DNA from 3 places in the Mesorhizobium sp. P2_E6 genome. Region 1 is predicted to be linked to each of the others. Evidence: predicted binding sites of a transcription regulator. Region 1 holds the regulator's gene; each other region holds the start of a gene.
What was found. The regulator LexA, encoded in region 1, represses DNA repair genes until DNA is damaged. The targets are predictions, from matches to a motif close to TGTTCNNNNTGTGTTCNG.

Region 1 (9,885 bases):
CGGTCACACGGTGGGATGAGAAACCCGAGATTATCCTTGATACCCAACGCAAATGGCAGGCCTTCGGCAAGGCCGATGCGGCGCTGATCGCGTCGGGGACGGTATCGCTGGAGCTGGCGCTGGCCGGTGTGCCGATGGTCTCCTGCTACAGACTCGATCCCGTCGCGCGCGTCGTGGCGCCTTACCTGTTGTCCGTCTGGTCGGCGCTGTTGCCCAACCTGATCGCGGATCGGGCGCTGGTCCCGGAATTCTATAATGAGTACGTCAAGCCGAACAATCTGACCCGGCAACTGGAAGCGCTGTTTGCCGACAGCGGGATGCGCGCCTGGCAGAAGCAAGGTTTTGCCGAGATTACCCGGCGCATGGCGACCGACAAGCCGTCCGGCGAGATCGCGGCGGGTGTCGTGCTTCGTCACATAAAAAAAGCGCCCTGACGGGCGCCTTTCTCAATCCGGAAAGCCTCGATCACCGCTTGGCGATCGGCACGTAGTCACGCTCCGGCGCACCGGTATAGAGCTGGCGCGGGCGGCCGATCTTCTGGCGCGGGTCCTCGATCATCTCCTTCCACTGCGCGATCCAGCCGACGGTGCGGGCGACCGCGAACAAGACGGTGAACATCGTGGTGGGGAAGCCCAGCGCCTTAAGCGTGATGCCGGAATAGAAGTCGACATTCGGGTAGAGTTTCTTCTCAATGAAATAGGGATCGGTCAGCGCGATCTTTTCCAGCTCCATGGCGATATCGAGCAGCGGATCGTCCTTGATGCCGAGCTCGCCCAGCACCTCATGCGCCGTCTTCTGCATGATCTTGGCGCGCGGATCGTAGTTCTTGTAGACGCGGTGGCCAAAGCCCATCAGCCGGAACGGGTCGTTCTTGTCCTTGGCGCGAGCGATGAATTCCGGGATGTGGTCGACATGGCCGATTTCGCCCAGCATGTTGAGCGCCGCTTCATTGGCGCCGCCATGGGCCGGGCCCCACAGGCAAGCGATGCCGGCGGCGATGCAGGCGAACGGGTTGGCACCCGATGAGCCGGCAAGACGCACGGTCGAGGTCGAGGCGTTCTGCTCGTGATCGGCATGCAGGATGAAGATGCGCTCCATGGCGCGCGCCAGCACCGGATTGATCTTGTACTCCTCGCACGGCACGGCGAAGCACATATGCAGGAAGTTGGCGGCGAAGTTCAGCTCGTTCTTCGGGTAAATGAAGGGCTGGCCGATATGGTATTTGTAGGCCATCGCCGCGATCGTCGGCATCTTGGCGATCAGCCGCATGGAGGCAACCATGCGCTGGTAGGGGTCGGAGATGTCGGTGGAGTCGTGGTAGAAGGCCGACAGCGCGCCAACGACGCCGCACATCACCGCCATCGGGTGCGCGTCTCGGCGGAAGCCGGTGAAGAAGCGCGACATCTGCTCGTGCACCATGGTGTGGCGCGTCACGCGGTAATCGAAATCGTCCTTCTGCGCCTTGGTCGGCAATTCGCCATAGAGCAGGAGATAGCAGACCTCGAGGAAGTCGCCGTGTTCGGCCAACTGGTCGATCGGATAGCCGCGGTGCAAGAGGATGCCGGCGTCGCCGTCGATGAAGGTGATTTCGGACTCGCAGCTTGCGGTCGAGGTGAAGCCGGGATCGTAGGTGAAGGCGCCGGTGGTGCTGTAGAGCGAGGCGATGTCGATGACATCAGGCCCGACCGAGCCGCTTCGCACCTTGAACTCGTGCGTCTTGCCGGCGAATTCAAGCGTTGCCGTGGCCTCGTGGGTGTTGCCGCCCAAATCCAGTTTTTTCGCAGCTTCGGTCATTGCAAACTCCTTCTTGTTTCCTCATGCCGGCAAAGGCAAAATTCCGCAGAGCGACACGTCGAAATCACCGCAATGCGCGTATTCGCCACCGCATTCTAGGAGGTGCGTGCCAGATTGGGCCAGGGCCTAATGTTGCACTGCGAAACGCGCCTTTCAATGCCAATCTTCTTGGGCCAGTTCGCTCCTAATCGATTTGATCCGCTATGCGCGCCAGGCTTTCCTCGCGGCCGAGCACGGCAAGCACGTCGAACACACCCGGCGAGGTGCTTTTGCCAGTCAGGGCGGCGCGCAAAGGCTGGGCCACGGCGCCAAGCTTGTGGCCGCCGGCCTGCGCATAGTCGCGCACGGCGGCTTCAGCCGCAGTGGCCGTCCAGTCACCTGACAGGGTCGTCAAAGCTTCGTGAGCGCCGCGCAGGATCTTGCGCGCGTCTTCATTGAGCAGCAGTGCCGCCTTGTCGTCGATCGGCAGCGGCCGGGTGGCAAACAGGAAGGCGGCGCCGTCGACAAGTTCGACCAGTGTCTTGGCGCGCTCCTTCAGGCCGGGCAGCGCTGCCAGCAGTTGCGCCTTGTTCCTGTCGTCGAGGCGCGCGGCCATCGCCGGCCCCCCCTCGAGATAGGGCAGGGTGGCGATGAAGATGTCGAACAGCTCAGCATCGCTCATGCGGCGCATATGGACGCCGTTCAGCGCCTCGAGCTTGGCGAAGTCGAAGCGGGCGGCGCCCTTGTTCACATCGCCGATGTCGAACCAGGAGATCATGTCCTTGATCGACATGATCTCGTCGTCGCCATGGCTCCAGCCGAGGCGCGCCAGGTAGTTCAGCAACGCCTCCGGCAGGTAGCCCATGGCGCGATAGGCCTCGACGCCGAGCGCACCGTGCCGCTTCGACAGCTTGGCGCCATCGGCGCCGTGGATCAGCGGGATATGCGACATGGACGGCACGTCCCAGCCCATGGCGTCGTAGATCACCGTCTGGCGGGCGGCATTGGTCAAATGGTCGTCGCCTCGGATGATGTGGGTGACGCCCATGTCGTGGTCGTCGACGACGACGGCATGCATATAGGTCGGGTTGCCGTCCGAACGCAGGATGATGAAGTCGTCGAGATCCTTGTTGGGGAAGCGCACCTCGCCCTGGACACGGTCGTGCACCACCGTCTCGCCCGTGGTCGGCGCCTTGATGCGGATGGCGCCCTTGGCGCCTGCGGGCGCCTCGGAGGGGTCCCGGTCACGCCACCGGCCGTCATAGCGGGGCGGCAGGCCCTTGGCGCGTGCTGCCTCGCGCATTGCCTCGAGCTCGGCAGGCGTCTCGTAGCTGTAATAGGCCTTGCCCATGCGCACGAGCTCCTCGGCCACCTCGCGATGACGCGGCGCGCGCTCGAACTGCGAGACGGCCTCGCCATCCCAGGAGAGGCCGAGCCAGGAAAGCCCGTCGAGAATGGCTGCGGTCGCGGCATCGTTGGAGCGCTCGCGATCGGTGTCTTCGATGCGCAGCAGCATGGTGCCGTCAGTGTGCTTTGCGTACAGCCAGTTGAACAGCGCCGTGCGCGCGCCGCCTATGTGCAGGTAACCGGTGGGCGAGGGGGCAAAACGGGTGACGACCTTGTCGGACATGAAACTCTCGGAAACCATCTGAAGCGGGGTGTGGTTGCGCGGACTTTCGCGCGTTGCGCGTTCATGTAGCATAGGGTGTCGAGGGCGCAAGGGGCAGACCCGATGGCTGGACGGGGCCGGGGCTCGGATCAGGGCGAGGACGCCGCTATTGGCGTCAGCGAACGGTCCCTGTTTGCGACGCCGCTGCCGGCTGCGTTACCGCTGCCATCACCTCTCGTGCCGGCCCCCGGCAACCCGCCGTTGCAAGCGGATGTCTCCGCCCCCGCTCCTGTTGCCGAAGTTGGCAGGATCGTGCGCGTGCGCCGGCAAATCGGCCGGATATCGCTGCCTCGGCTGCGCCACAGCGTGGCCACGGCAGCGGGCCTGGAGCTTGATCGAGGCGTAGCCTTCCTGCTGGTGCCGGTCTGTCTGGCGATCGGAGCGATCGGCTATTTTTCGCTGACGGTGGAACCTGATTTTGCGAAGCCTGTCGCGGTCGTCGTTCTGACGGGGCTCTGCGCGTTCGTCTCGCGTTCCAGGCCGAAAGCCCATCTTTGTTTCATGGCTGCGGTGCTGTGCACGCTCGGCCTGCTCGCCGGCAAGGTCGAGACATGGCGGGCGGGAACGCAGTTGCTCGGTTCGGAAATCTCGACTCAAGTGACCGGCCGCGTCGTCTCGCTTGACCGAATGGAGTCCGGCCGCATCCGGCTGACCATCGACGTGACGTCGACAGCCAGGCCGAAATTGCGCTATGCGCCGGAGCGGGTTCGGCTTTCGGCACGAAAGATCCCGGCAGAGATAACCCCAGGCTCGCTGGTCACCGGCTACGCCAAGCTATTGCCGCCCACCGGCCCGGTGCGGCCGGACAGCTACGACTTCTCCTTCGACAGCTATTTCGCCGGCATTGGCGGCAGCGGGTTTTTCCTCGGCAATCCAAAGCTTGTCGCCGGCAATGACGACGACATTCCGCTGTCAGCCCGCCTTGCCTCGGGGATAGAAAATGCCCGTGAAGCCATCGCCGACCATATCAGGGGCAGTATCGGTGGCGCCGAAGGCGAGATCGCCGCGGCGCTGATCGTCGGCGTGCGCGCCGGCATTCCCGATGAGATCAACGAAGCGATGCGGCGCACCGGCATCTACCACGTCATCTCCATTTCAGGGCTGCACATGGCGCTGGTGGCCGGCACAATCATGATGCTGATGCGCAGCGCCTTCGCCCTGTTTCCGGACTTTTCCGCGCGCCGGCCAGTCAAGAAATACGCCGCGGCCGCCGCGCTTTTCTCGATCGCCGCCTATCTTGTCATCTCAGGCGTCGTCGTTGCCGCAGAGCGCAGCTTCATCATGCTGGCGGTGATGCTGATTGCCGTGCTGTTCGATCGGGCGGCGCTGACCATGCGCAACCTGGCGATCTCGGCGATCGCGGTCATTGCGGTGTCGCCGCATGAAGTGGTCGGCCCAAGTTTCCAGATGTCGTTCGCGGCGACCGCGGCGCTGGTCGGTGCCTATGCCGGCTGGTCTGATCATCGTGCGGCGAAAACGAAACCGCCGCCGCCACGGCGATCTCTCCATGGCTTTCTCACCAGAAAATTCCTGTTGGCGATGGGCGGCCTTGCCATGACCTCCATCATCGCCGGCTCTGCCACGGCGCTGTTTGCCATCTGGCATTTTCAGCGGGTGTCGCCGCTCAGCCTGTTCGCCAATCTCGCCATCATGCCAATCGTCTCGCTGGTTGTGATGCCTTTCGCCGTCCTCAGTGCGCTGGCGATGCCCTTTGGCGCCGATGGCCCCTTTCTTTACGTGATGGGCAAAGGCCTGACGGTGATGATCGCCATGTCCGGATGGATTTCCCAGCGCTCGCCGGTCGACGCGGTCGGGTTGATTTCGCAGCAGTCCGTCCTGCTGGTTGCGATTGCCTTGGTCATCGCGACGATGGCCACGACATGGCTGCGGCTCGCAGCCCTTCCGTTCGCGCTTGCCGGCCTGTTGACCGTCTCGGACACGCGCGCACCGGACGTGCTGATCTCGGAGGACGCCCGGCTGGTTGCGCTGCCGATCGGGGGTGGCGAACTCGCCGTCAGCCGGGCACGCCCGAACGAATTCACGGTCGACAACTGGAAACGCGCGCTGACATCCGAGACCATCGTCATACCGGAGGTGTTCAGCAAAGGAGACGGGCAATTCGAGATAGCCGATGCCGCCGAGCTGCCGTCGGGAGCGCCTTTCTATTGCACATCGGGCATTTGTCTCGCCAAGCATCCATCCGGTGCGATCATCGCGCATGTCGAAGACCGAAAGGACGCCTGGATGGCCTGCGGCTTCGCCGACCTGATCGTCATCAATGACGCCACGGCCTATGACCCCTGTCACAATCCACTTGTGCTCGTCATCACCAAGCGACAACTGGCCCGCAAGGGTAGTGCGGCCGTCTTCTTCGATCGCCAATCTGCGACCACGCCTGCGACGATCAGCTTCGCGGTGGACGGGTCATACCGGCCCTGGCACACGCAGCGCAAGTTTTCGCGCGAGGCGAGGGGCCTGCCACCCTACCGCAAACCCGAAAAGCCGGTCGCAAGCCCTGCTCAGTAGCGCCTGATCAGCCCGACGAGCTTGCCTTGCACCTTGACCCTGTCCGGTCCGAAAATGCGGGTTTCATAGGCCGGGTTGGCGGCTTCGAGAGCAATCGAGGCACCCTTGCGGCGGAACCGCTTCAGCGTCGCTTCCTCTTCATCCACCAGCGCCACGATGATCTCACCCGGGCTGGCTGTATCGGCGTTGCGGATGATGACGGTATCGCCGTCGAAGATGCCGGCCTCGATCATCGAGTCGCCCTTGACCTCCAGGGCATAGTGTTCGCCGCCCATGATCATGTCCGGCGGCACCGAGATCGAATGCGTCTGGTGCTGGATGGCGTCGATCGGCACACCGGCCGCGATGCGTCCCATGACCGGGATCGACACGGCGGAGACCACGTCGTCGTCATTGCCGGCCGAAGGCATCCGCGAAGATGCAGGCTTGAGTTGCCGGCCAAGGCCGCCTTGACCGAGGCTGCCCTGGATGACGCTTGGCGAGAACTTCTTTGCCGCGTTGAGGCCTGGCGCGATCGAATCCGGCAGCCGCAGCACTTCCAACGCGCGCGCCCGATTGGGCAGGCGGCGAATGAAGCCGCGCTCCTCCAGCGCCGTGATCAGCCGGTGTATGCCGGATTTGGAGGCAAGGTCGAGCGCTTCCTTCATCTCGTCGAAGGATGGCGGAATGCCGCTTTCCTTGAGCCGTTCATGAATGAACATCAGCAGTTCGTGTTGTTTACGCGTCAGCATGGCAGCCCCCAGGTTACCCAAAACCAGAATCGGAAAAACAAACCCAGAACAAACACTATCTGTTCCAGTTGTGTTCCGCAACCGTTTAAAGTTTAATGAACTTGTTAAGGCGGCTGAAATTATTTGGCGCCCCGGAAGTGGGTCGCGATCGACGCATGCCTGCCACCGCCGAGCGCTTGGTTGGATTGAAATTGCTATGGTTAATGGCCTGTGGCTCACCCAGTGTCGGGCTTGGCCTCGGCTAACGCTGGAGCTCGACAAGAGGGCTCGGTTCACTTCACCGGTCGTGGCTCCCGTGAACGAAAGGGAGCCAAAATGCCAACTTTGGCGGAGGAATTGCCCGTATCGGCCTTGCCTTGTTCCTCGTCGCATTACCGCTTGTTTGTGCTGCCGTCGCCGGCATGGACATAGACATGCAGCGTGTAGCCGATGTGGGCAACCATCAGGGTTTTCGCGCGCTCGATGTCGCGATCCAGCGCCGCTTCCATGAGCGCGGTATGATGTTCGATCGCGACGGCCTGGCGCAGCGCCTCCATGGCCTCTTCGTAGCCATGCTGGAGACCGGCGGCCGCCCGCAAGGTTGGCGCCAGGCCAAGAAAGCGGTGATGGCGACGCAACTGATCCGCGATCGTGGAGTGGAAGGTCAGCAGCCAGGGGGACGCTGCCGCGCTGAGCAGTGCCGCGTGGAAAGCCTCGTGCTTTTCATCCCATTCGTCGACCACTTCGTCGGACGGGTCGTCGACCGCGGTCCTGCTGCGCGACAGCCGGTAATGGGCAGCGACGACGGCGTCCTCCCATTCACGGCCGCCTTTCTCGATCGATTCCTGGAGCAGAGGCAGTTCAACCACCAATCTGGCGCGTGACAGATCTTCCAACTCGTTGCGCGATACCGCGGCGACGGCAAAGCCGCGATTGCTGATGGCGGTCACCAGGCGCTCGGCCTCCAACCGCGAGAGTGCCTCGCGCAGCGGTGTCCAGCCGATGCCGTAGCTGTTGCGCAACGCGCTGAGCTTGAGCGGCGCGCCGGGCTTCAGACGGGTGGTGAGGATATCGCGGCGCAGCAGCCTGTAGGCTGCTACTGTCTTCGAGAAGTGCTCGTCGTCCAGCATTGCCGACCATCCGTACCAATTGGTCGGGTGATTATATATGAAATCCTTCCATTGCGTAAATAATATATAATGTTTGACAAGACCCAAGGGACTGCCCATGATCGCCAACGGTTTCACCTGATATGTTCATCTGAGCACGCCCATGCGCGGGGATAGTCGACCATGAATGCAACTCCCGATCTCGCTGCAATCGAGGCGATGGATGCCGCGGACCCGCTGCGTTCCATGCGCGATCGTTTCGTCTTGCCGCAACGGGTGATCTACCTCGACGGCAATTCGCTTGGCGCGGCTTCTCCCGCCGTCTTCGACGAACTGAACAAGGCCGCCACACAGGAATGGGCGCAGGACCTCATCCGTGCCTGGAACACCGCCGGCTGGTTCGACATGCCAGTCGAGCTCGGCGACCAGCTCGGACGCCTGATCGGCGCCGCGGCCGGTCAGACTGTGGTCTGCGATACGACGTCGATCAACATCTACAAGGTGCTGCATGCGGCGCTCGCGATGCGTCCGGACCGGTCGGTCATCGTCGCCGAGGGCGACAGCTTCCCGACCGATCTCTATATGGCCGAGGGCGTTGCTTCGACGCGGCCGGGTACGGTCCTGCGGCTCGAGGGCGTCGACGCGCCTGATATCGAGGAACTGATCGACGAGCGCGTCGCCGTTATCCTGGTCAACCACGTCAACTACAAATCCGGCCAGTTGCGCGACATGGCGGCGCTGACGCGCAAGGCCCATCAGGCTGGTGCGCTGATCGTCTGGGATCTCTGTCACACCGCCGGCGCGCTGCCGGTCGAACTCGACGCTGCCAATGCCGATTTCGCCATCGGCTGCACCTACAAGTACCTCAATGGCGGCCCGGGTTCGCCAGCCTTCATCTATGCCGCACAGCGGCACCACGGTGATGTCTATCAGCCGCTCAGCGGCTGGTGGGGGCATGCGCGGCCGTTCGCCTTCGAACAAGGCTATGCCGCAGGCACCGGCATTCGCCGGTTCCTGTGTGGCACGCAGCCGGTGTTGTCGATGCGGGCGCTCAAGGGCGCCCTGGACCTCTGGAACGATGTCGACATGGTGGCGGTGCGCCAAAAGAGCATCGGGCTGACCGATCTGTTCATCCAGCTGGTCGAAGCAAGGTGCGGGGCGTACGGGCTCGAGCTTGAAAGCCCGCGTAACGGCAACGAGCGCGGCAGCCAGGTGTCATTCATCCACCCCAGCGGCTACCAGGTGATGCGGGCCTTGATCGAGCGCGGCGTGATCGGCGATTTCCGGGCGCCTTCGACCATCCGCTTCGGCTTCACGCCGCTCTATATCGGCTACAAGGATGTCTGGCAGGCGGTCGACATGCTGGAAGACATCCTGCGCACTGGCGTCTGGCAAGACGCGCGTTTCGCGGTCAAAACCGCGGTGACCTGAGAAGCTAGAGCCGGGTGCGAACTGTCCAGAGTTCCGGAAACAGGACGACCTCGAGCATCTTCTTCAGGTAGGACGCACCCGACGTGCCACCGGTGCCGCGCTTCAGGCCGATGATGCGTTCGACCGTGGTTACGTGGTTGAAGCGCCAGCGGCGGAAATAATCCTCGAAGTCGACCAGTTTTTCAGCCAGCTCGTAGAACATCCAGTAGCGCTGTGGGTCGCGGTAGATTGTCTGCCAGGCGACCAGGACCGCTTCATTCTCGGTGCGCGTCTCACGCCAGTCGGTACGGTTGGCGTCAGCACCGATGTCGAATCCGTTGCGGGCGAGCAGCAGCAGCGCTTCGTCGTAGAGCGACGGTTCGGCCAGGATCGCCTCAAGCTTCCCGCTGAGGTCCGGCCGGTGCTTGTGCGGGCCTAGCATGGCGAGGTTGCGGTTGCCGGCCATGAACTCGATGGCGCGATACTGCCAGGACTGGAAACCCGAGGATTGGCCGAGCGCGTCGCGGAACTCTGTATATTCGCTGGGTGTCATCGTCCGCAGCACGTCCCAGGCATTGTTCAACTGCTCGAAGATGCGGGCGACGCGCGACAGCATCTTGAAGCTCGGCTCGAGGCGGTCGGCGCGGATCGAGCGGATCGCGGCACCGATCTCGTGCAGGGCAAGCTT
Region 2 (9,885 bases), on a different contig from region 1:
ACCAGATCGTCTCTGTGGCCGCGTCGCCGGAGCCTGCCCAGTGAGCCCGCGCCTCGGCCCTCTGCCGTTCCATGGCATTGGTGAAGCCGGCCAGATCGACCGAGATGCTGCGCTGGCGCAGCGCGTCCTGCGTCAGATCGAGCGGGAAGCCGTAGGTGTCGTAGAGCTTGAAGGCCGTCTCGCCATCCAGCATGTCGCCGGCGCCCAGTTTTTCCGTCGCCTCCGAAAGCAGGCCGAGGCCACGCACCAGCGTCTTGCGGAAACGCGTTTCCTCGAGCTTCAGGGTCTCGGTGATCAACTGCTCGCCGCGCACCAGTTCCGGATAGGCCTGGCCCATCTCGCGGACCAGGGCCGGCACCAGGCGCCACATCAAGGGATCGCGGGCACCGAGCAACTGCGCATGGCGCATGGCGCGGCGCATGATGCGGCGCAGGACATAGCCACGGCCTTCGTTCGACGGCAGCACACCGTCGGCGACCAGGAAAGACGACGAGCGCAGATGATCGGCGATGACGCGGAAGGACGCCACCGTCTCCTTGTCGGGACCGTGCCCGATGGCGGATGACGCCGCGTCGATCAGGTGACGGAACAGATCGGTCTCAAAGACGCTCTCCACCCCTTGCAGGATGGACGCCATGCGCTCCAGGCCCATGCCGGTGTCGATCGACGGGCGCGGCAGGTCGATGCGCTCCTCCTTCGTCACCTGTTCATACTGCATGAACACCAGGTTCCAGAATTCGAGGAATCGGTCGCCATCTTCCTCCGGGCTGCCGGGAGGGCCGCCCCAGATGTGTTCGCCGCGGTCGATGAAGATCTCCGAGCACGGCCCGCACGGTCCGGTGTCGCCCATCGCCCAGAAATTGTCCGAGGTCGCGATGCGAATGATGCGGTCGTCGGAAAACCCGGCGATCTTCTTCCAGAAGCCCGCCGCCTCGTCGTCCGTGTGATAGACCGTGACCAGAAGCTTGTCCTTGTTGAGCCCGAATTCCTTGGTGATCAGGTTCCAGGCAAGCTCGATGGCGCGCTCCTTGAAATAGTCGCCAAAGGAGAAATTGCCGAGCATTTCGAAGAAGGTCAGATGGCGCGCGGTGTAGCCGACATTGTCGAGGTCGTTGTGCTTGCCGCCGGCGCGAACGCTCTTCTGCGCGGTCGAGGCGCGCGAATAGGCCCGCTTCTCCAAGCCGGTGAAGACGTTCTTGAACTGCACCATGCCGGCGTTGGTGAACATCAGCGTCGGATCGTTGCGCGGCACCAGCGGGCTCGACGCGACGATCTCGTGACCCTCCTTGCGGAAGTAGTCGAGAAAAGTCGACCGGATCTCGTTCACGCCACTCATGAATGCTGCCTTTTCGAGAAAACCGCCGGCAAACCGGCGGAAAATGGGCTCTGGGTCTCAAAGCGCGTCGCGCTGAAAACGGATTCAGTCGATGCGCTTCAAGTTTTTGCTTCCATGCATGTCGTTGTCCCAAAACCGCTGCGCACTTTTGGGCGACATCCACAAAAAATAGACTTGGCCTTTTAGCGGTCGCACCGCACCCTGTCCAGAAACACGGAATTGGTCCAAATCGCGCGCTTGCCGACCATCGACGCCGGCCGCAAAACGAAAAACCGCCGGCTCGAAAGCCGGCGGTTTGGAACGCAAAAAACACTGAACTCAATTACATAAGCTTGAGATAATAGAACAGGATTATGGCCGATCTTCGGCCGGCATCCTGTGCACGAAGTTGTTACATCGCGCCGGATTCCTCCTCGAAGCCGTCGTCGCCGCTCTCGGCGCCGCCATTCTCGAGGAATTTCTCGGCGATCAACCCGGCATTCTGCCTGAGCGCCAGTTCGATCTCGCGCGCCGTGTCGGGATTGTCGCGCAGGAACAGCTTGGCATTCTCGCGGCCCTGGCCGAGACGCTGCGAATTGTAGGAGAACCAGGCGCCCGACTTCTCGACCACGCCGGCCTTGACCCCGAGGTCGACCAGTTCGCCGGTCTTGGATACGCCCTCGCCATACATGATGTCGAACTCGACCACCTTGAAGGGCGGCGCCAGCTTGTTCTTGACCACCTTGACACGAGTCTGGTTGCCGACGACCTCGTCGCGGTCCTTGACCGAGCCAATGCGGCGGATGTCGAGGCGGACCGAGGCGTAGAATTTCAGCGCGTTGCCGCCCGTCGTGGTCTCGGGCGAACCGAACATGACGCCGATCTTCATGCGGATCTGGTTGATGAAGATGACCATGGTGTTGGAGCGCGAGATCGAGGCGGTCAGCTTGCGCAGCGCCTGGCTCATCAGGCGGGCCTGCAGGCCGGGCAGCGAATCGCCCATCTCGCCTTCGATTTCGGCGCGTGGCGTCAGCGCCGCGACCGAATCGACCACCAGCACGTCGATGGCACCGGAGCGCACCAGCGTGTCGCAGATTTCCAGCGCCTGCTCACCCGTGTCGGGCTGCGAGATCAGAAGGTTTTCCAGATCGACGCCAAGCTTGCGGGCATAGACCGGATCGAGCGCATGCTCGGCATCGACGAAGGCGCAGATGCCGCCCTTCTTCTGGGCTTCCGCAACAGTGTGCAGCGCCAGCGTCGTCTTGCCCGAGCTTTCCGGCCCGTAGATTTCGATGATGCGGCCGCGCGGCAGGCCACCGACGCCAAGCGCGATGTCGAGGCCAAGCGAGCCGGTCGGCACGGTTTCAATCTCGACGACCTGCTCGTTCGCGCCGAGCCGCATGATCGAGCCCTTGCCGAAAGCCCGCTCGATTTGCGACAGCGCCGCATCCAGAGCCTTTGATTTGTCCACCGCTTTGTCCTCTACCAGCCGCAAAGAATTCTGAGCCATGATACATCACCCCTTGGTCGTCAATGAAGGCCGGACAATCCGTAATCCCTGCCTATTTGTACCTTTTTTGTTCTCGTTTGGCAAGAGGGTTCAAGTATCTGAAAGGCAATCAATATCCGGATTTGTTCTTTTTTTGTCCCAAGAATCACATCAGGAGCGCACCTCGCATTGGGCCAGTCGGCTCGATTGTTTCGATCTGCCGAATCGCCGCCCCGCATGCGAAGCTTCGTCACTTAGCGTAGCGCTTGTGCGGCTGGAATAACAAAGGTCATATCGCCGGCATGGTGAAATCTCCAAGAATCCTGGCCGTGGGCGGCGCCCATATCGACCGCCGTGGGCAGGTGTCCGGCGCTTACGTGCCGGCTGCGTCCAATCCGGGCACGATGCGCGAGGATGTTGGCGGTGGTGTCTTCAATGCGTTGCGCAGCGCGGTCCGGCGCGGCGTCTCGGCCTCGCTGCTGTCGGTGCGCGGCGGCGATGCCGCCGCCGATACGGTTTCACGGGCCATCGCCAAAGCCGGGATTGCCGACCTGTCGGCGGTGTTCCTCGATCGCACGACGCCAAGCTATACGGCGCTGATCGACAGCGACGGCGAGCTGATCGTCGGCTTTGCCGACATGGCGCTCTATGAGCTGGCGTTTCCCAAGCAGGTCAGGCGCTCCAAGGTGCGCGAGGTCATCGCTGCCGCCGATGCCGTCTTCTGCGACGCCAACCTGCCGACGGCGGCGCTAGAGAGGCTCGTGGCACTCGCCGCCGGCAAACCCGTCTTCGCCATTGCCATTTCGCCGGCCAAGATCGTGCGCCTGAGGCCGGTGCTCGGCAATCTGGCCGTCGTCTTCATGAACCAGCGCGAGGCGGTCGCACTTGCCGGCCTGGACAGTGCGGCCTCCGGGCAGGACATCGTCGACGGGCTGAAACGTGCCGGGCTCAAAAGCGGCGTGGTGACAGCGGGCGGCGCTCCGATGCTGGGCTTCGATGAAGCCGGCGCCTTCTCGATCCTGCCGCCGACGCCAAGAAAGGTCACCGACGTCACCGGCGCCGGCGATGCGCTGGCGGGAGCGACGGTCGCTGCCTCGCTTCGCGGCATGCCGTTGCGCGCGGCCCTGCGCGAAGGCATTGCCGCGGCGACGCTGGCCATCGAAAGCGCCGACGCCGTTCCCGATTTCACCGCTGCTGATTTCACCGAGGCACTGGCTCTTGTGCCGGATGCGCAGGAAGTGGCATGAGACCGGCCAGTTCATAGTGCCGGAGTGTTTCCGCGCGTCCAAGTGGAGGCGCATCGCTCCGGATTGGAGATCAGGATGACACCAGAAACCGCCCGTCCCTTCATCGATATCCATGCGCCGGTTGCACAGGCCTTGGCCGCCGGGCGGCCGGTGGTGGCGCTGGAAAGCACCATCATCACCCATGGCATGCCCTACCCCGACAATGGCGCCATGGCGGCGGATGTCGAAAAGATCATCAGCGACGGCGGCGCCGTGCCGGCCACGATCGCCGTGGTTGGCGGGCGCATCAAGATCGGGCTTTCGGACGGCGAGCGCGAATCCCTCGCCATGACCGGCGACGCCATGAAGCTGTCGCGCGCCGACCTCGGCTTCGCGGTGGCGCAAGGGCGCACGGGCGGCACCACCGTCGCCGCAACGATGATCGCGGCGCATATGGTCGGCATCAAGGTGTTCGCCACCGGCGGCATCGGCGGCGTGCACAAGGGGGCGGAAAAGAGTTTCGACATTTCCGCCGATCTCGACGAGCTGGCGCGCACGCCGGTCATCGTCGTGTCGGCCGGCGCCAAGGCCATCCTCGACATCGAAAAGACGCTGGAAGTGCTGGAGACGCGCGGGGTGCCTGTGGTCGGCCATGGCTGCGAGACGATGCCGGCCTTCTGGTCGCGGCATTCGCCCTTCCGCGCGCCGCTGACCTTGCACCGACCGGAAGAGATCGCGCATTTCTACCAGACCCGGCAGGCACTGGGGCTCGCCGGCGGCATGCTGATCGCCAATCCGGTGCCCGAAAACGACGAAATCCCCGCCGCAGAGATGGCCGGCTATATCGAGGCCGCGCAGAAGGCCGCCGAAGCGCTCAACGTGACCGGCAAGGCGGTGACGCCGTTCCTGCTGTCGAAAATCCTGGAACTCACGGGCGGCCGGAGCCTGAAGACCAACATCGCGCTGGTCGAAAACAACGCAAGGCTGGCGGCGAGGATCGCGAAGGCGCTTTAAAGCGACTGCCGAGTTCCTTCACACCCCCCTCTGTCCTGCCGGACATCCCCCCCGCAAGGGGGGAGATCGGATGTCACATCGGCTTTCGCCAATCATCAATGTTGAAAGCGAGAGCCAGCGGTTGAGCTGCCAATCTCCCTCCTTGCGCGGGAGATGTCCGGCAGGACAGAGGGGGGTGCTGTCCCGCCGGCGTTTCCAACCCTGCACAGCCGCAACGCACCAAAGTCACCAGTCATTTCCCCACCCGCCGTCCTGCCTCATAGGCGCGGCGTGCCCAGAGCGTCATCTCGTCGGGATCATCAAAAGCGCTGTCGGGAATGTTCCAGTAGGGCATCGAGACGAGCTTGCCGTGGCGGGAGCCGGTATAGGTCCACTGCCGGCAGCCTGCTGCCTCGAAGTCCGGCGCGCTTTGCTCGTCGGCCTTCAGCATCAGTTCGCCGCGCAGCACGACGGCGATGATGACACCGTCGAAATAGATGCCCTTGCCGCCGAACAGTTTGCGGATGCTGACCGGACCGAGGCCCTCGAACAGTTCGGCGATGCGTTCATTGTCCATGCCGCGATCATGTCACCGGCATTTGACATTGTCATCGCGCAACCAAGATCATGCTGACAGATTGAGAACATCCGTCGGAGTCGTTTTGTCATGCCGCTTCTGCTCAAGGGGTCCTGCCGCTGCAATGCCGTTCGTTTCGAGGTGGAGAGCCACACGCCGGCGCCGTTCATGCTGTGCTACTGCTCGATATGCCGCAAGCAGCAAGGCGGCGGCGGCTTCGCCATCAATCTCGGGGCCGACAACGAGACCCTGAATATCAAAGGTAAACGAAACCTCGGCGTCTACCGGGCCGAGATCGAAGACGACGAGCGTCCGCGGTGCGAGATATCGACCGGCGAGCGCAATTTCTGTCGCAAATGCGGGTCGGCACTGTGGCTCTACGACCCCACTTGGCCGGAGTTGGTGCATCCCTTTGCCTCGGCGATCGACACCGACCTGCCGGAGCCGCCGACCCGGGTGCATCTGATGCTGAAATACAAGGCCAACTGGGTCGAACCCGTGATCGGCAAGGGCGACAAGACGTTCGACGTCTATCCGGAGGAATCCATCGCCGACTGGCACAAGCGAACGGGCATGTGGGTGGAGTGAGGCTCTTCGCCCGCGTACGGGGAGGTGAGGAAATCTCAGGCCGAGGCGCGTGCTTCCGCGAGAGCCTTCAGATCAGCCGGCTTCAGCTCGACGGATTCGCCGCAGCCGCAGGCCGAACTCTGGTTCGGGTTGTGGAAGGTGAAACCGGTACGAAGCGTCGTCTGCTCGAAATCCATCTCGGTGCCGAACAGGAAAAGGGCAGCCTCGGGCGCCACATAGACATGGGCGCCATCACGCTCGATATGGTCGTCCTTGGTGTTGGGTTCGGTCACCAGATCGACCGTGTACTCCATGCCGGCGCAGCCGCCCTTCTTGATGCCGAGGCGAATGCCATGCGCATTGTCGCGGGTGGCGACGATCTCGCGCACCCGGTCAGCGGCCTTTTCGGTCATCGTGATGACGGCAAAGCGTCCCATACTTTTCTTTCTCCATTCCGTGCAGGTTCAAGGCCTGCCGAACGATTCCTCACCTAAAATGGTGAAGTTTTACCATTGGCGCAAGGGCGCCAACCTTGTGAGGCTCGACGCTAGTACCAGCCCACCGCGACCTGCGCCTCTTCCGACATGCGGTCGGGCGACCAGGGCGGGTCGAAGGTCATGTTGACCTCGACGCCGGACACGCCTTCGACGGCGCCGACTGCATTTTCCACCCAGCCGGGCATTTCGCCGGCGACCGGGCAACCCGGCGCAGTCAGCGTCATGTCGATCTTGACGGAGCGGTCGTCCTCGATGTCGATCTTGTAGACGAGGCCAAGCTCGTAGATGTCGGCCGGGATTTCCGGGTCGTAGACCGTCTTCAGCGCCGAGACGATGTCGTCGGTCAGCCGCGCCAATTCGTCGGCGGGAATGGTCGAAGCAGACACCACGCTGTTGGCGGCGGCTTCCGGCGTGGTTTCGGCAGCGATGCTCACATCATCCATGGTCGTCACCCAAAAAACTTGCGCGCTTTTTCAAGCGCCTCGGCCAAAGCGTCGACTTCGGCCCTGGTATTATACATGCCGAACGATGCCCTGCATGTGGAGGTTACGCCAAAGCGTTTCAACAGCGGCTGGGCGCAATGCGTGCCGGCGCGCACGGCAACGCCTTGCCTGTCTATCACCATCGACACGTCATGGGCGTGAATGCCCTGCAGTTCGAAGGAGATGATGGCGCCCTTGCCGGGCGCGTCGCCGAAGATGCGCAGCGAGTTGATGGCGCGCAGGCGCTCATGCGCATAGGCCTTGAGGTCTTCCTCGTGCGCTGCGATGCGCTCGCGGCCGATTTTTTCCATATAGTCGAGTGCCGCGCCCAGCCCGATCGCCTGCACGATCGGTGGCGTGCCAGCCTCGAAGCGGTGCGGCGGCTCGTTGTAGGTGACGATGTCCTCCGTCACCTCCTCGATCATCTCGCCGCCGCCCATGAACGGCCGCATGCCAGAGAGAATGTCCTTCTTGCCGTAGAGCACGCCGATACCCGACGGACCGTAGACCTTGTGGCCAGTGAAGACGAAGAAATCGCAGTCGAGATCCTGCACGTCTACGGCCATGTGCACGGCGCTCTGGCTGCCGTCGACGAGGACGGGAATTCCACGCGCATGCGCAATGCGCACGATCTCCTTGATCGGCGTCACCGTGCCCAGCGCATTCGACATCTGGGTGATGGCGACCAGCTTGGTGCGATCTGTCAGCCGCTTCTCGAACTCCTCGATGTGGAAGACGCCGACATCGTCGACCGGCACCCAGACCAGTTTGGCGCCCTGCCGCTCGCGGATGAAATGCCAAGGCACGATGTTGGAGTGATGCTCCATGATCGACAGCACGATCTCGTCGCCCTCGCCGATGTTGGGCATGCCATAGCCATAGGCGACGGTGTTGATGGCCGAGGTCGTGTTCGAGGTGAAGACGATGTTGTCGGTGCTTGGTGCATTGAGGAAACGGCGCACCGTCTCGCGCGCCTTTTCATAGGCGTCGGTCGCGGCATTGGATAGGAAATGCAGGCCGCGATGGACGTTGGCGTATTCCTGGGAATAGGCATGCTGGATGGTGTCGAGCACCACCTGCGGCTTCTGCGCCGAGGCACCATTGTCGAGGTAGACCAGCGGTTTGCCGTAGACCTCGCGCGACAGGATCGGGAAGTCGCGGCGGATCGCCTCGACGTCGTAGGGGATGTTTTCGACTTTCTGGTCCATTTCGAAGTCCTTGCCGCTCTAGGCCGCGTTCCTTCCAGCACCCCTGATCCGTCTTGGCGCTTCGCGCCAATCCACCTTCTCCCACAAGGGGAGAAGGGAGGGAGCTTACCCGTGTGTCACAAACCAGTCGTCGAGCTTCGCTTCGAGCGCGTCGACGATCGTCTCGTCGTCCAGTTCCTCGATCACCTCGGCGACGAAGGCTTTGACCAGAAGGCCGCGAGCGGTCTTCTCGTCGACGCCGCGCGCCATCAGGTAGAACAGGTGATCGTGGTCGATTTCGGTGACCGTCGCGCCATGACCGCAGACGACGTCGTCGGCGAAGATTTCAAGCTCCGGCTTGGTCGAGAACTCGCCATCGTCCGACAGCAGCAGCGTGTTGCAGGCCATCTTGGCGTTGGTCTTCTGCGCATATTGGTGGACGTTGATACGGCCCTGGAAAACGCCGCGCGCCTTGCCCGTCACCACGTTGCGGATCACTTCCGTCGAGGCCGTGTGCGGCACGGTGTGGTCGAGCACCATGGTCACGTCGGTGTGGGTGTCGCCGGCCAGAAGGTTGATGCCGCGCAGGGTGAAGTCGCCGCCTTCGCCGGTCGTCCTGACCATGATCTCCTGGCGCACAAGCTTGCCGCCGGCATTCATGACGAACAGCGTCAGTTTCGCGTTCTTGCCGATATGGGCCTTGAACTGCGCCAGATGCGTTGCCGTCTCCGGCTGCTCCTGGACGATCAGCCACGTCACCTCGGCGCCTTCGCCGAGCACGAGCTGGCTGACCGAGCTCGTCAGTGCCGCGCCCTCGCCGGCCTGACGCTCGACGATAACGGCCTTGGCGCCAGCGCCGACGCGCGCCATGAGGCGCACATGGGTCTGGCCGCCGGCCTGCAGGTTCTGCAGTTCGATCGGCTTTTCCAGTTCGGCGCCGTCGGCGATGTCGACAAAGTAACCGTCGGCGACGAAGGCGGTGTTCAGCGCGCCGATGGCGTCATCGCTGCCATAGGGATCGAGCCCGGGCGCGATACTGCCGTCGGTCAGTTTTTCCGACAGGCGCTGCACGGTGACGCCTTCGACGGCCGGCGTCTTCGCGTCGGACTTGCCGTTCAGGATCGCCAGCACGGCGGAGCCTTCCACGATCGGTGCAACAGCCTTGGCCATGGCGGCCGGATCGAAGTCCGGCACCGCGTTCAACAGGCGGCGCAGATCGGTGTAGTGCCAGGATTCGATACGCCGTGTCGGCAGGCCGTGCTTGATCGCTTCGATGGCGTCGTCGCGCTTGAGCATCACCGCGCCGTCGCCCGGCAGCAGCGACAGCCGGTCGCCGAACGCGTCGATCAACGCTGTTTCGGCCGGTGTCCGCTGGGGCTGAGTGTGCATATTCATCAGTTTGACCTTGCCTTCTGGCATCTCACGCGGCTTCGCCGATCACACCGGCATAGCCATTGGCTTCCAGATCGAGCGCCAGCGACTTGTCGCCGGACTTGATAACCTGGCCCCTGTAGAGCACGTGCACCGAGTCAGGCACGATGTGTTCGAGCAG
Region 3 (9,885 bases), on a different contig from region 1:
GTAGCCGCATTGCGCGACCTGTTCCTCCAGCCATGCCTGCTGCACGGGATGGAGCTTGTCCGCCGTGCCAATGCCTTCAATGGTGGTGACGGCGCCGCTGACCTCGCCGACCGGGAGCGAGCAGGAGCGCACCGGTTGACCGTCGACATGCACGGCGCAGGCGCCGCAGGCGGCGATGCCGCAGCCGTACTTCGGTCCGGTCTTGCCAATGAGATCGCGCAACGCCCACAGCAGCGGCATGTCGGGATCGGCGTTGATGTCGAATGACTGCCCATCGACGGTGAGGCGCATGGGGATACCCTTTTGTTGTCGTCCACAGCCCAAAGGCGAAGCGTCCTCTTGGGTCGCTTCGTCTCGATACAGATTGACAAATTACGTCATTTTGTCAATTGAGATTTTTACAGGATAATGTTGTCTCATGAATCAGATCGAAGACATCGCCGCCGCTGACCCCAAACGCGTCCGTATCCTGGACGGCGCAATGAAGGTGTTTTTGGCTTATGGCTTCTCCCGCACCACCATGGACGACATCGCCCGCGCCGCCGACATGTCGCGGCCGGCGCTCTATCTCCTGTTCAAGAACAAGACCGACATTTTCCGCGCCATCGCCATGATGGTGCTGTCGCGCTCGGTCGAGTCGGCGAAAATGGCCCTGGCCGGCGATGGCGCTTTCACTGAACGCATGACGCGAGCCATCGACGAGGCGTTCATCTCGATGATGAGCGCGGTCGTTGCGTCGCCGCACGGCGCCGAATTGCTGGACATGAAATCGAGCCTTGGCGATCTGGTCGGCTGCTGGCGCGGCGGTCTTGTCGAACATATCGCCGCCGCGATCGACGGCGAGGCTGCCAGGAACGGCGCCGATCTCACCGCCAAGGGCCTGTCGGCGCAACTGCTTGCCGACATGCTGCTCGACGGGCTGGAGGGCATGAAGGCGCGGATCAGCGATCCAGGCGGGCAGCGGCAGGCCGCCGCCGCCCTGATCAGGGTGATCGACCTGACCCTAAAAGCTGGATGAAGCCAAGAAGCCAGGCTGTGTTTTCGGGTCAGGCGCGACGGCGCTCTGCCTCCGGGTTCTTGCGCACAGCGAGGAATTCCTTGACCCGCCGGCCAGGTGCGGGACCACGCACCGGCTTGAAGCCGTCATCGAGCTCCCCTGACAGGTCGAGCGTCGGGCGCTTGCCGACCGCATCGTAATTCTCCTCCAGCCAGTCGCTGGCGGCGGTGCGGCCGAGATCGCGCATATAGCTCAGGAACGCCCATTCGGCATTGACCTTCGACGACGCCGACAGGTCCTTGAACGCCTCGTCGGCATCGATGCGGTGCATGCGGATGTCGCGGTACTCGCCATGCGGCAGGCGGCCGGCGGCGATCAGCTCCTTGACAAAGGCGATCGAGCGGAATTCGCGCAACAGCCCGGCGTTGAAGGTGATCTCGTCGATGCGGTTCTGGATCTCGTTGGCGCTCCTTGGCGTTCCTTCCCGCACCACCGGATTGATCTGCACCAGAAGCACGTCCTCGGTCGCCGCCGTCTTGAAGAACGGATAAAGCGCCGGATTGCCGCCATAGCCGCCATCCCAATAGGGTACGCCCTTGATCTCGACGGCGCGGAACAGTTGCGGCAGGCAAGCCGAGGCCATCACCGTGTCGAGATCGATCTCGCCGTCGGAAAAGACGCGCAACTGCCCGGTTTCGACATTGGTCGCCGAAATGAACAGTTCCATCGACTTGCAAGCGCGAACATTGGCGAAATTAATCTCCTTCTGCACGACGTCACGCAGCGGGTTGAGGCCGAGCGGATTGGCGACATAAGGCGAAAATACCCGCGACATGGTGTCGAAGAAGACATAGCCCGGCGTGTTCTCGATCGACCAATTGCCCCAGGCGACATCCCACGGCATGCGCTGCACCGGGCTGAACCGGCCCTTTGCCGCCACCGCGCGCCAGAAATCATCGAGCTTTTGCCGTGCTCCCTCGACGCCGCCACGCACGAAGCCGTCGGCTAGCGCCACCGCGTTCATGGCGCCGGCGCTGGTCCCGGACACCGCTGCGATCTCCAGCCTGCCATCCTCCAGCAGCCGGTCGAGCACACCCCAGGAAAAGGCCCCGTGCGAGCCGCCGCCCTGAAGCGCGATGTTGATCTTCTTGGTTTCCTCCGCCTTGCCGTTTTTCGTCATGGCGTTCCTGTCGTTTTGGATGCTGCAGGCCTCATCACGCCCGAGGATCGGGACGGTTCGGTTACAGCGGACTTATGTTGCAGTGCAGCATATAAGTCCTGACCAAGGCAAGAACACGAACACGGTCGCGTGATCACATGAAATTTCGTTCATGAAGAACCGCCTCGCCGCTTCGGAGCGGAGGAGGCGGCATCCATCGAAACAGCCAGACAGCCTCAGGCAACGAGGTCCGGCACCGGCCCGACATAGCGCGACTGCGGCCGGATCAACCGTCCGGTCGTCTGCTGTTCACGGGCGTGCGCAATCCAGCCGGCGACACGCCCGGCGGCGAAGACGTTGCTGAATGCCTCTTTGGGGAAACCCGCCGCCTCCAGCAGCAGCGCGGTGTAGAACTCGACATTGGTCTGCAATGAGCGCGACGGCTTGGCGATCCGCAGCACGTCGAGCGCGGCCTGCTCCACTGTCTCCGCGAAGGCCAGCCGGCGACCGGTTTCGCTCTCGCCGCCGAGTTGCCGCACGACCGCTTTCAGCACGTCGGCACGCGGATCGCGCACGCGGTAGATGCGATGGCCGAAGCCCATGATGCGCTCGCCATGCGCGACCTCGTCGCGCAGCCAGCCGGCGGCATCGCCATGCGCCTCGATCGCATCCAGCATCTCGATCACCGGACCGGGCGCGCCGCCATGCAGCGGCCCCTTGAGCGCGCCGAGCCCGGCCAGCACAGACGATGTCAAGCCGGCCTGCGTCGACGCGACCACGCGGGTGGCGAAGGTCGAGGCATTGAGGCCATGATCGCAGACTGTCACCAGATAGGTGTCGAGCGCCTTCGCCAGCGCCGGCGAGGCGGCACGACCGCTGAGCATCCTCAACATGTCGGCGGCATGATCGCACAGGCTGTCCGGCGCGATGGGCGTCTCATCGCGCCGTAGGCGAAGCAGGGCCGGCGTCAGCACCGCAGGCGCCGCAACCAGCCGTAGCGCGTCCGGCAAAGTCTCGCCGTCCGGCAGCAACGCCATGCCGGCGCGCATGGCGCTGTAGACGTCGAGCGGAGTCAGCAAGGGCAATGAGGGCAAAAGCCGCTCGAACACTTCTGCGCGCGCCTGGCCCAGCGCTCGCGCCAGTTCGGCATCGCCGGGAAGGTCTTCGAAGAAGCCATCGAGCAGCAGGCTGACCACTTGCGCGTAGCTCCAGCGTCCGGCCAGGTCCCGCAGGGAATGGCCGCGGATGGTCAGATGGCCGCCAAGACCATCCACATCGGAGAGAACGGTTTCAGCCGCCACAACGTCGTCGAGCCCATTCGCCATAGCCTGCCTCCTTGATCCATTTCCGTATCAGAGATAAGGCTAGGCAATCTGCCGATCAATCTTGATCAATATAATCAATATCAGAGTTCGATATGTCCGAGTGGTTGTCGCGGGAAGAGGCGCTGGAAAGGCTCAAGGTGCGGCCCCAGACACTCTACGCCTATGTCAGCCGCGGCCGCATCGGCATGCAACCGGACCGCGCCGATCCGCGCCGCAGCCAATATCGTGCCGACGACATAGCGATACTGGCAACGCGAAGGGCGCGTGGACGCAGCCCGTCGGCCATCGCCGAAAGCGCCATTGCCTGGGGCGAACCGTCGATCGTCACCTCGATCTCGACCGTCCTGCACGGTCATCTTGTCTATCGTGGCCAGGACGCCGTTGCGCTTTCAGCGAGTGCCACGCTGGAAGAAACAGCGGCAGTGCTCTGGGCGCTGCCAGAACCGGTGGCCTTCCGGGCGCCGGCGGCGGATGCGGCCCACCAACCCTGCAGGGCCTCGGCCTTTGCGCAACTTGCCGTGCTTGCCGGCCAGGGGCGGCCTTCACTCGGGCGCAGCGCCACCTCGCTGCATGCCGATGCCACGCACGCGGTCGGCGTGTTGGCCAGCGCCTTGGGCGCATCAGCGGGACCAGACCCAGTTCATCGGCGATTGGCGCGGGACTGGTCGGTGGATGCAGCGGGAGCCGATGCGATCCGCCGCGCGCTCGTCCTGCTCGCCGACCACGAACTCAACGCATCGACCTTCGCCGCCCGCGTCGCGGCCTCGACCGGAGCGCCGATGGCCGCTTGCCTGCTCGCTGGGTTGGCGACACTGTCAGGCCCTCGCCATGGCGGCGCCGGCGAAGCGGTGATGCAACTGGCCGAGGATGCGGGGCGGCACGGTGCCGAGGCGGCGATCCGGCGCTGGCTCAGCCATGACCGGCCGCTGCCGAGCTTCGGCCATCCGCTCTATCCCGACGGCGATCCCCGCGCGGCGGCATTACTGAGCGTGATCGACATCGATGATCTCTCTCAATCGCTGCGTGATGCGGCCCTTGCCGCGACCGGCGCGCGCCCGAACATCGACTTCGCATTGGCCGTGCTGACACGCGGCCTTGGCTTGCCGCGCGATGCACCGTTCCGCCTGTTCGCACTCGCACGCAGCGTCGGCTGGGCCGCGCACACGATCGAACAATTGACAAGTGGAAGTGTCATCAGGCCACGCGGCCGCTATGAGGGATTGCTGCCGCTATAGCGGCATGTGCCGGCTAGCGGGTCTTTCGATCGGAACCGCTCACGACATCGTGTCGAGCTTGCGCTGCATGGCGGCGATCTGATCCTTCAGATCCTGAAGGTCGTCGGGCTTTTCCGGTGTTTCCTTCCTGGCCGGCTCGGCCGGGGCCGCGGCTGGCGCGGAACCCGGCGGCGGGAAGGGCGTGAACAGCCGCATTGCATTCTGGAACATTTCCATGTTGCGGCGCGTCTGCTCCTCCAGCGCCTTGATCGGCGTGGTGATCTTCATCATGTCCAGCGGCGACTTGCCGAGCGCACCCTTCATCTGCTCGCGAAAGCGTTCCTGCTCCTTGGAGAAGGCCAGCATGGACTGTTCGAGGAAGCTTGGCACGATCATCTGCATCTGGTCGCCGTAATAGGCGATCAGCTGGCGCAGGAACGGGATCGGCAGCATGTTCTGCCCATCCTTGTTCTCCAGCTCGAAGATGATCTGGGTCAGCACCGGATGGGTGATGTCGTCACCGGTCTTGGCGTCCTGGACGGTGAACTCCTCGCCCTTCTTGACCATCTCGGCGAGGTCCTCGAGCGTCACATAGGTGCTGGTGCCGGTGTTGTAGAGGCGGCGATTGGCGTATTTCTTGATGATGATCGGATCGTCTTTCGCGGCCATCTGCATCCTCCCCGGGACACCGGCGCCCCCGAGTAAGCCGCCGGTAACGATTGTGCCTTTTTTGAGGATATGCGCAAAAGCCTCACAATTCCAAGCAGTTTGTGCACTGCGGCATCATTAAATGCTGCATAGCAGGCAAAATATGCTGCGCAGCAACGGACAGAGTAGCGCCATCGCAAGGTGCGATGTGCTTGCAGCGCATGGGCGCCATGCCCATTTCCGGTTTGACTTGGGTTCTGGAAAGGGCAAGAAAAGTCCTCAACGACAGAACAACACCCTTGAAGTCTGGAGAAGAAAATGTCCGCTTCCATCGTCATTGCCAGTGCGGCGCGCACGCCGGTCGGCTCCTTCAACGGCGCTTTCGCCACCACCCCGGCGCATGAGCTCGGTGCTATCGTCATCAAGGAACTGCTGTCGCGTGCCGGTGTCGAACCAGGCGAGGTCGACGAGGTCATCCTCGGCCAGGTGCTGACCGCCGCTCAGGGTCAGAACCCGGCCCGCCAGGCATCGATCAATGCCGGCTTGCCCAAGGAAACCACGGCCTGGGGCCTCAACCAGGTTTGCGGCTCGGGCCTTCGCGCCATTGCGCTCGGCATGCAGCAGATCGCCACCGGCGATGCCAAGGTGGTCATCGCCGGCGGACAGGAATCGATGTCGCTTTCGGCGCATGCCCAGCACCTGCGCGCCGGCGTCAAGATGGGCGACTTCAAGCTGATCGACACCATGATCAAGGACGGACTGTGGGATGCCTTCAACGGCTACCACATGGGCAACACCGCCGAAAACGTCGCTCGTCAGTTCCAGATCACCCGCGACGATCAGGACCAGTTCGCGCTCGCCTCGCAGAACAAGGCCGAGGCGGCGCAGAAGGCCGGCAAGTTCAAGGACGAGATCGTCGCCGTCACCATCAAGGGCAGGAAGGGCGACACCATTGTCGACCAGGACGAGTACATCCGCCACGGCGCCACGCTCGACGCCATGACCAAGCTGAAGCCGGCTTTCGACAAGGACGGTACGGTGACCGCCGCCAACGCCTCCGGCATCAATGACGGCGCCGCCGGTGCGGTGCTGATGAGCGAAGCCGAAGCGGTGAGGCGCGGCATCACCCCGCTGGCGCGCATCGTGTCCTGGGCAACCGCCGGCGTCGACCCCCAGATCATGGGCACCGGTCCGATACCGGCTTCGCGCAAGGCATTGGAGAAGGCCGGCTGGTCGGTCGGCGATCTCGACCTGATCGAGGCCAACGAGGCCTTTGCCGCCCAGGCTTGCGCCGTCAACAAGGACATGGGCTGGGATCCCTCGATCGTCAACGTCAATGGCGGCGCCATTGCCATTGGCCATCCGATCGGTGCGTCGGGTGCCCGCATCTTCAACACGCTGGTTTTCGAGATGCGCCGGCGCGGCGCCAAGAAAGGCCTCGCCACCCTGTGCATCGGCGGCGGCATGGGCGTCGCCATGTGCGTGGAAGCGCTCTAGGGATATCACCTGAACGGGCGGCGCGAGCCGCCCGGTCGGTATGCAGTGCCTGCCAAGCCCGACAACAGGGCGATATCAAAATAGGGGAAACGCATGACCAAGGTAGCAATCGTCACAGGCGGATCGCGCGGCATCGGCGCGGCGATCTCGATCGCATTGAAGAACGCCGGCTATTCGGTTGCCGCCAACTACGCCGGCAATGACGACGCGGCGGCGAAATTCAAGGCCGAGACCGGCATCCCGGTCTACAAATGGTCGGTCGCCGACTATGATTCCTGCACCGCCGGCATCAAGCAGGTCGAGGCTGATCTCGGTCCGGTCTCGGTGTTGGTCAACAATGCCGGCATCACACGCGACGCCATGTTCCACAAGATCACGCGCGAACAGTGGAAAGAGGTCATCGACACCAATTTGTCGGGCGTCTTCAACATGACGCATCCGCTGTGGAGCGGCATGCGCGACCGCAAGTTCGGCCGTGTCATCACCATCTCCTCGATCAACGGCCAGAAGGGCCAGGCCGGACAGGTGAATTATTCCGCCGCCAAGGCCGGCGACATCGGCTTTTCGAAGGCGCTCGCCCAGGAAGGGGCCCGCGCCGGCATCACCGTCAATGTCATCTGCCCCGGCTATATCGCCACCGAAATGGTCAAGGCGATCGACGAGAAGGTGCTCAACGAGCGCATCATCCCGCAGATCCCGATCGGTCGCCTCGGCGAGCCGGAAGAGATCGCGCGCTGCGTCGTCTTCCTCGCATCCGAAGATGCAGGCTTCATCACCGGCTCGACCATCACAGCCAATGGCGGCCAATACTTCGCCTGAAGCAATTCACTTCGCCTGAAGCATCCCAGGAAAAGTGTGAAGCGATTTTCTGTCCAGACGGCAGAAGCGCCGGTGTGAGTGGCGAGATCGACGGGCCGGCAAACCGGTCCGTCTTTTGCCGGCGGCTTTATGCCTTCGGCCTGCCCCACGCCGGCTGCTGACCCAATCCGGCACGCAGAGGTTAACAGCCACCGGCCGCCTTGTGCAAAAGCGGCTCTGCAGCCTGTGGATTCTTGGTGGATAAGCTGTTCGCAACACAAGATATTGGGGTGAACAAAACGGGAAGATTCTGGCATCGCCGATTCGTAGCCGGTTCGTTCCGGCTTTGAGCGGAGTGTTAACGACGACAGCCGGAATCGCCCGTCAAATCCTTAACGCCGTTTAGGAAAGGTTAACAATTTCATAATCTTGGATGAGGCTGACCAAGGCATTCCAGTCGTTCGCCGGCAAAGGTTAACGGCAGAGCTCGCCCTGCATGAAACGGGCCAGTTCGTTGATTCAGCATGTGGTGAGACTCATGGTCACAAAATCCATATGTAGCCGTGAACAAAAGCTGAATCTGGTCGAGTCACTGATTCGTGTCCGATTCGTTCCAGACTCGTTCCAACTGTTAACCCGCAGCCAATCTGGAGCCTGACAGGAGACGACTTCGAGCCGCCGGTGGAACATTCCGCTTTCGCTTCGCGCTCGAAATCCTTATGTGTCGCCTGTCATACGCGCCACTTGAGGCACGCTCCCGACAACGAGAGACCAGAAAGCCTTATTTCCAGGTCGATGAACATCCAGTCGAAACATACCGAGCCGCTGATCCTGTCGGGCCGTGACGTGACCGCCGTGCTTGGGCCGACCAACACCGGCAAGACCCATCTCGCCATCGAGCGCATGGTGGCGCACGAGAGCGGCATCATCGGCCTGCCGCTCAGGCTGCTTGCGCGTGAGGTCTATGGCCGCGTCTGCGAAAAGGTCGGCGCCCACAAGGTCGCGCTGATCACCGGCGAGGAGAAGATCCAGCCGCCCGGCGCCAAATATTCGGTCTGCACCGTCGAGGCCATGCCGCGCGAGACCGACGCCGCCTTCGTCGCCATCGACGAGGTGCAGTTGGCCAGCGATCTCGAGCGCGGCCACATCTTCACCGACCGCATCCTGCACCTGCGCGGCCGCCAGGAAACGCTGCTGCTGGGTGCGGCCACCATGCACGGCATCCTCCAGCGCCTCTTGAAGGGCGTCTCCGTGGTGACGCGGCCGAGGCTTTCGCATCTCGCCTATGCCGGCTCGAAGAAGCTGACGCGGCTGCCGCGGCGCACGGCGATCGTCGCGTTCTCCGCCGACGAGGTCTATGCCATCGCTGAATTGATCCGCCGCCAGCAGGGCGGCGCCGCCGTCGTGCTCGGCGCGCTGTCGCCTCGCACCCGCAACGCCCAGGTGGCGCTGTTCCAGTCGGGCGACGTCGACTATCTGATCGCCACCGACGCCATCGGCATGGGTCTCAACCTTGATCTCGATCATGTCGCCTTCGCCCAGAACCGCAAGTTCGACGGCTATCAGTATCGCAACCTGACGGCGGCCGAGCTTGGCCAGATCGCCGGCCGCGCCGGCCGGCATCTTCGCGACGGCACGTTTGGCGTCACCGGCCAGGTCGATCCGCTGGACGAGGATCTGGTCAAGAAGATCGAAGGCCACGACTTCGACCCGGTGAAGGTGCTGCAGTGGCGCACCGCGCATTTCGACTTCGCCAGCCTCGACGCGCTGAAACGCTCGATCGAGACCAACGCCCCGGTCGAGGGGCTGACGCGGGCACTGCCTGCCGTCGATGCGCAGGCGCTCGAGCACTTGTCGCGCGACGAGGACATCCGCGCACTCGCCACCAACGCCAAACGCGTGGCGCTGCTGTGGGAAGCCTGCGCGCTGCCCGACTACCGCAAGATCGCGCCGGCCCAGCATGCCGACCTCATTGCTTCGATCTATACGGACCTCGCCCGGCATGGCCATGTCGATGAAAATTACATGGCCGAGCAGGTGCGCCGCGCCGACACCACCGAAGGCGACATCGACACGCTGTCGCATCGCATTGCCCAGATCCGCACCTGGACATTCGTGTCGAACCGGCCCGGCTGGCTGGCCGATCAGGCACACTGGCAGGAAAAGACGCGCGAAATCGAAGACAGATTGTCGGATGCGCTGCATGAGCGGTTGACGAAACGCTTCGTAGACCGCAGGACTTCCGTC

Region 2: a site for LexA is predicted at 2,949-2,966, ahead of recA (recombinase RecA). Genes of this name have one in related genera too.
Region 3: a site for LexA is predicted at 8,248-8,265, ahead of AC1D08_RS16055 (helicase-related protein). Genes of this name have one in related genera too.

Annotation. Positions count from the first base shown of each region.
Region 1 covers NZ_JBFUEQ010000015.1:218,291-228,175, forward strand. The annotation lists gene lpxB (lipid-A-disaccharide synthase) at 1-434, shown strand, start outside; gene gltA (citrate synthase) at 466-1,794, opposite strand; gene gltX (glutamate--tRNA ligase) at 1,979-3,403, opposite strand; gene AC1D08_RS30110 (ComEC/Rec2 family competence protein) at 3,506-5,968, shown strand; gene lexA (transcriptional repressor LexA) at 5,962-6,699, opposite strand; gene AC1D08_RS30120 (GntR family transcriptional regulator) at 7,071-7,808, opposite strand; gene kynU (kynureninase) at 7,971-9,218, shown strand; gene kynA (tryptophan 2,3-dioxygenase) at 9,223-9,885, opposite strand, start outside.
Region 2 covers NZ_JBFUEQ010000013.1:172,375-182,259, forward strand. The annotation lists gene alaS (alanine--tRNA ligase) at 1-1,336, opposite strand, end outside; gene recA (recombinase RecA) at 1,728-2,825, opposite strand; gene AC1D08_RS27990 (carbohydrate kinase family protein) at 3,107-4,051, shown strand; gene AC1D08_RS27995 (pseudouridine-5'-phosphate glycosidase) at 4,127-5,044, shown strand; gene AC1D08_RS28000 (TfoX/Sxy family protein) at 5,277-5,600, opposite strand; gene AC1D08_RS28005 (GFA family protein) at 5,691-6,188, shown strand; gene sufA (Fe-S cluster assembly scaffold SufA) at 6,224-6,604, opposite strand; gene AC1D08_RS28015 (SUF system Fe-S cluster assembly protein) at 6,715-7,107, opposite strand; gene AC1D08_RS28020 (cysteine desulfurase) at 7,113-8,354, opposite strand; gene sufD (Fe-S cluster assembly protein SufD) at 8,460-9,728, opposite strand; gene sufC (Fe-S cluster assembly ATPase SufC) at 9,754-9,885, opposite strand, start outside.
Region 3 covers NZ_JBFUEQ010000006.1:26,024-35,908, reverse strand. The annotation lists gene AC1D08_RS16095 ((2Fe-2S)-binding protein) at 1-291, opposite strand, end outside; gene AC1D08_RS16090 (TetR/AcrR family transcriptional regulator) at 419-1,018, shown strand; gene AC1D08_RS16085 (patatin-like phospholipase family protein) at 1,047-2,177, opposite strand; gene AC1D08_RS16080 (citrate synthase/methylcitrate synthase) at 2,393-3,481, opposite strand; gene AC1D08_RS16075 (citrate/2-methylcitrate synthase) at 3,574-4,716, shown strand; gene phaR (polyhydroxyalkanoate synthesis repressor PhaR) at 4,756-5,364, opposite strand; gene AC1D08_RS16065 (acetyl-CoA C-acetyltransferase) at 5,662-6,840, shown strand; gene phbB (acetoacetyl-CoA reductase) at 6,934-7,659, shown strand; gene AC1D08_RS16055 (helicase-related protein) at 8,434-9,885, shown strand, end outside.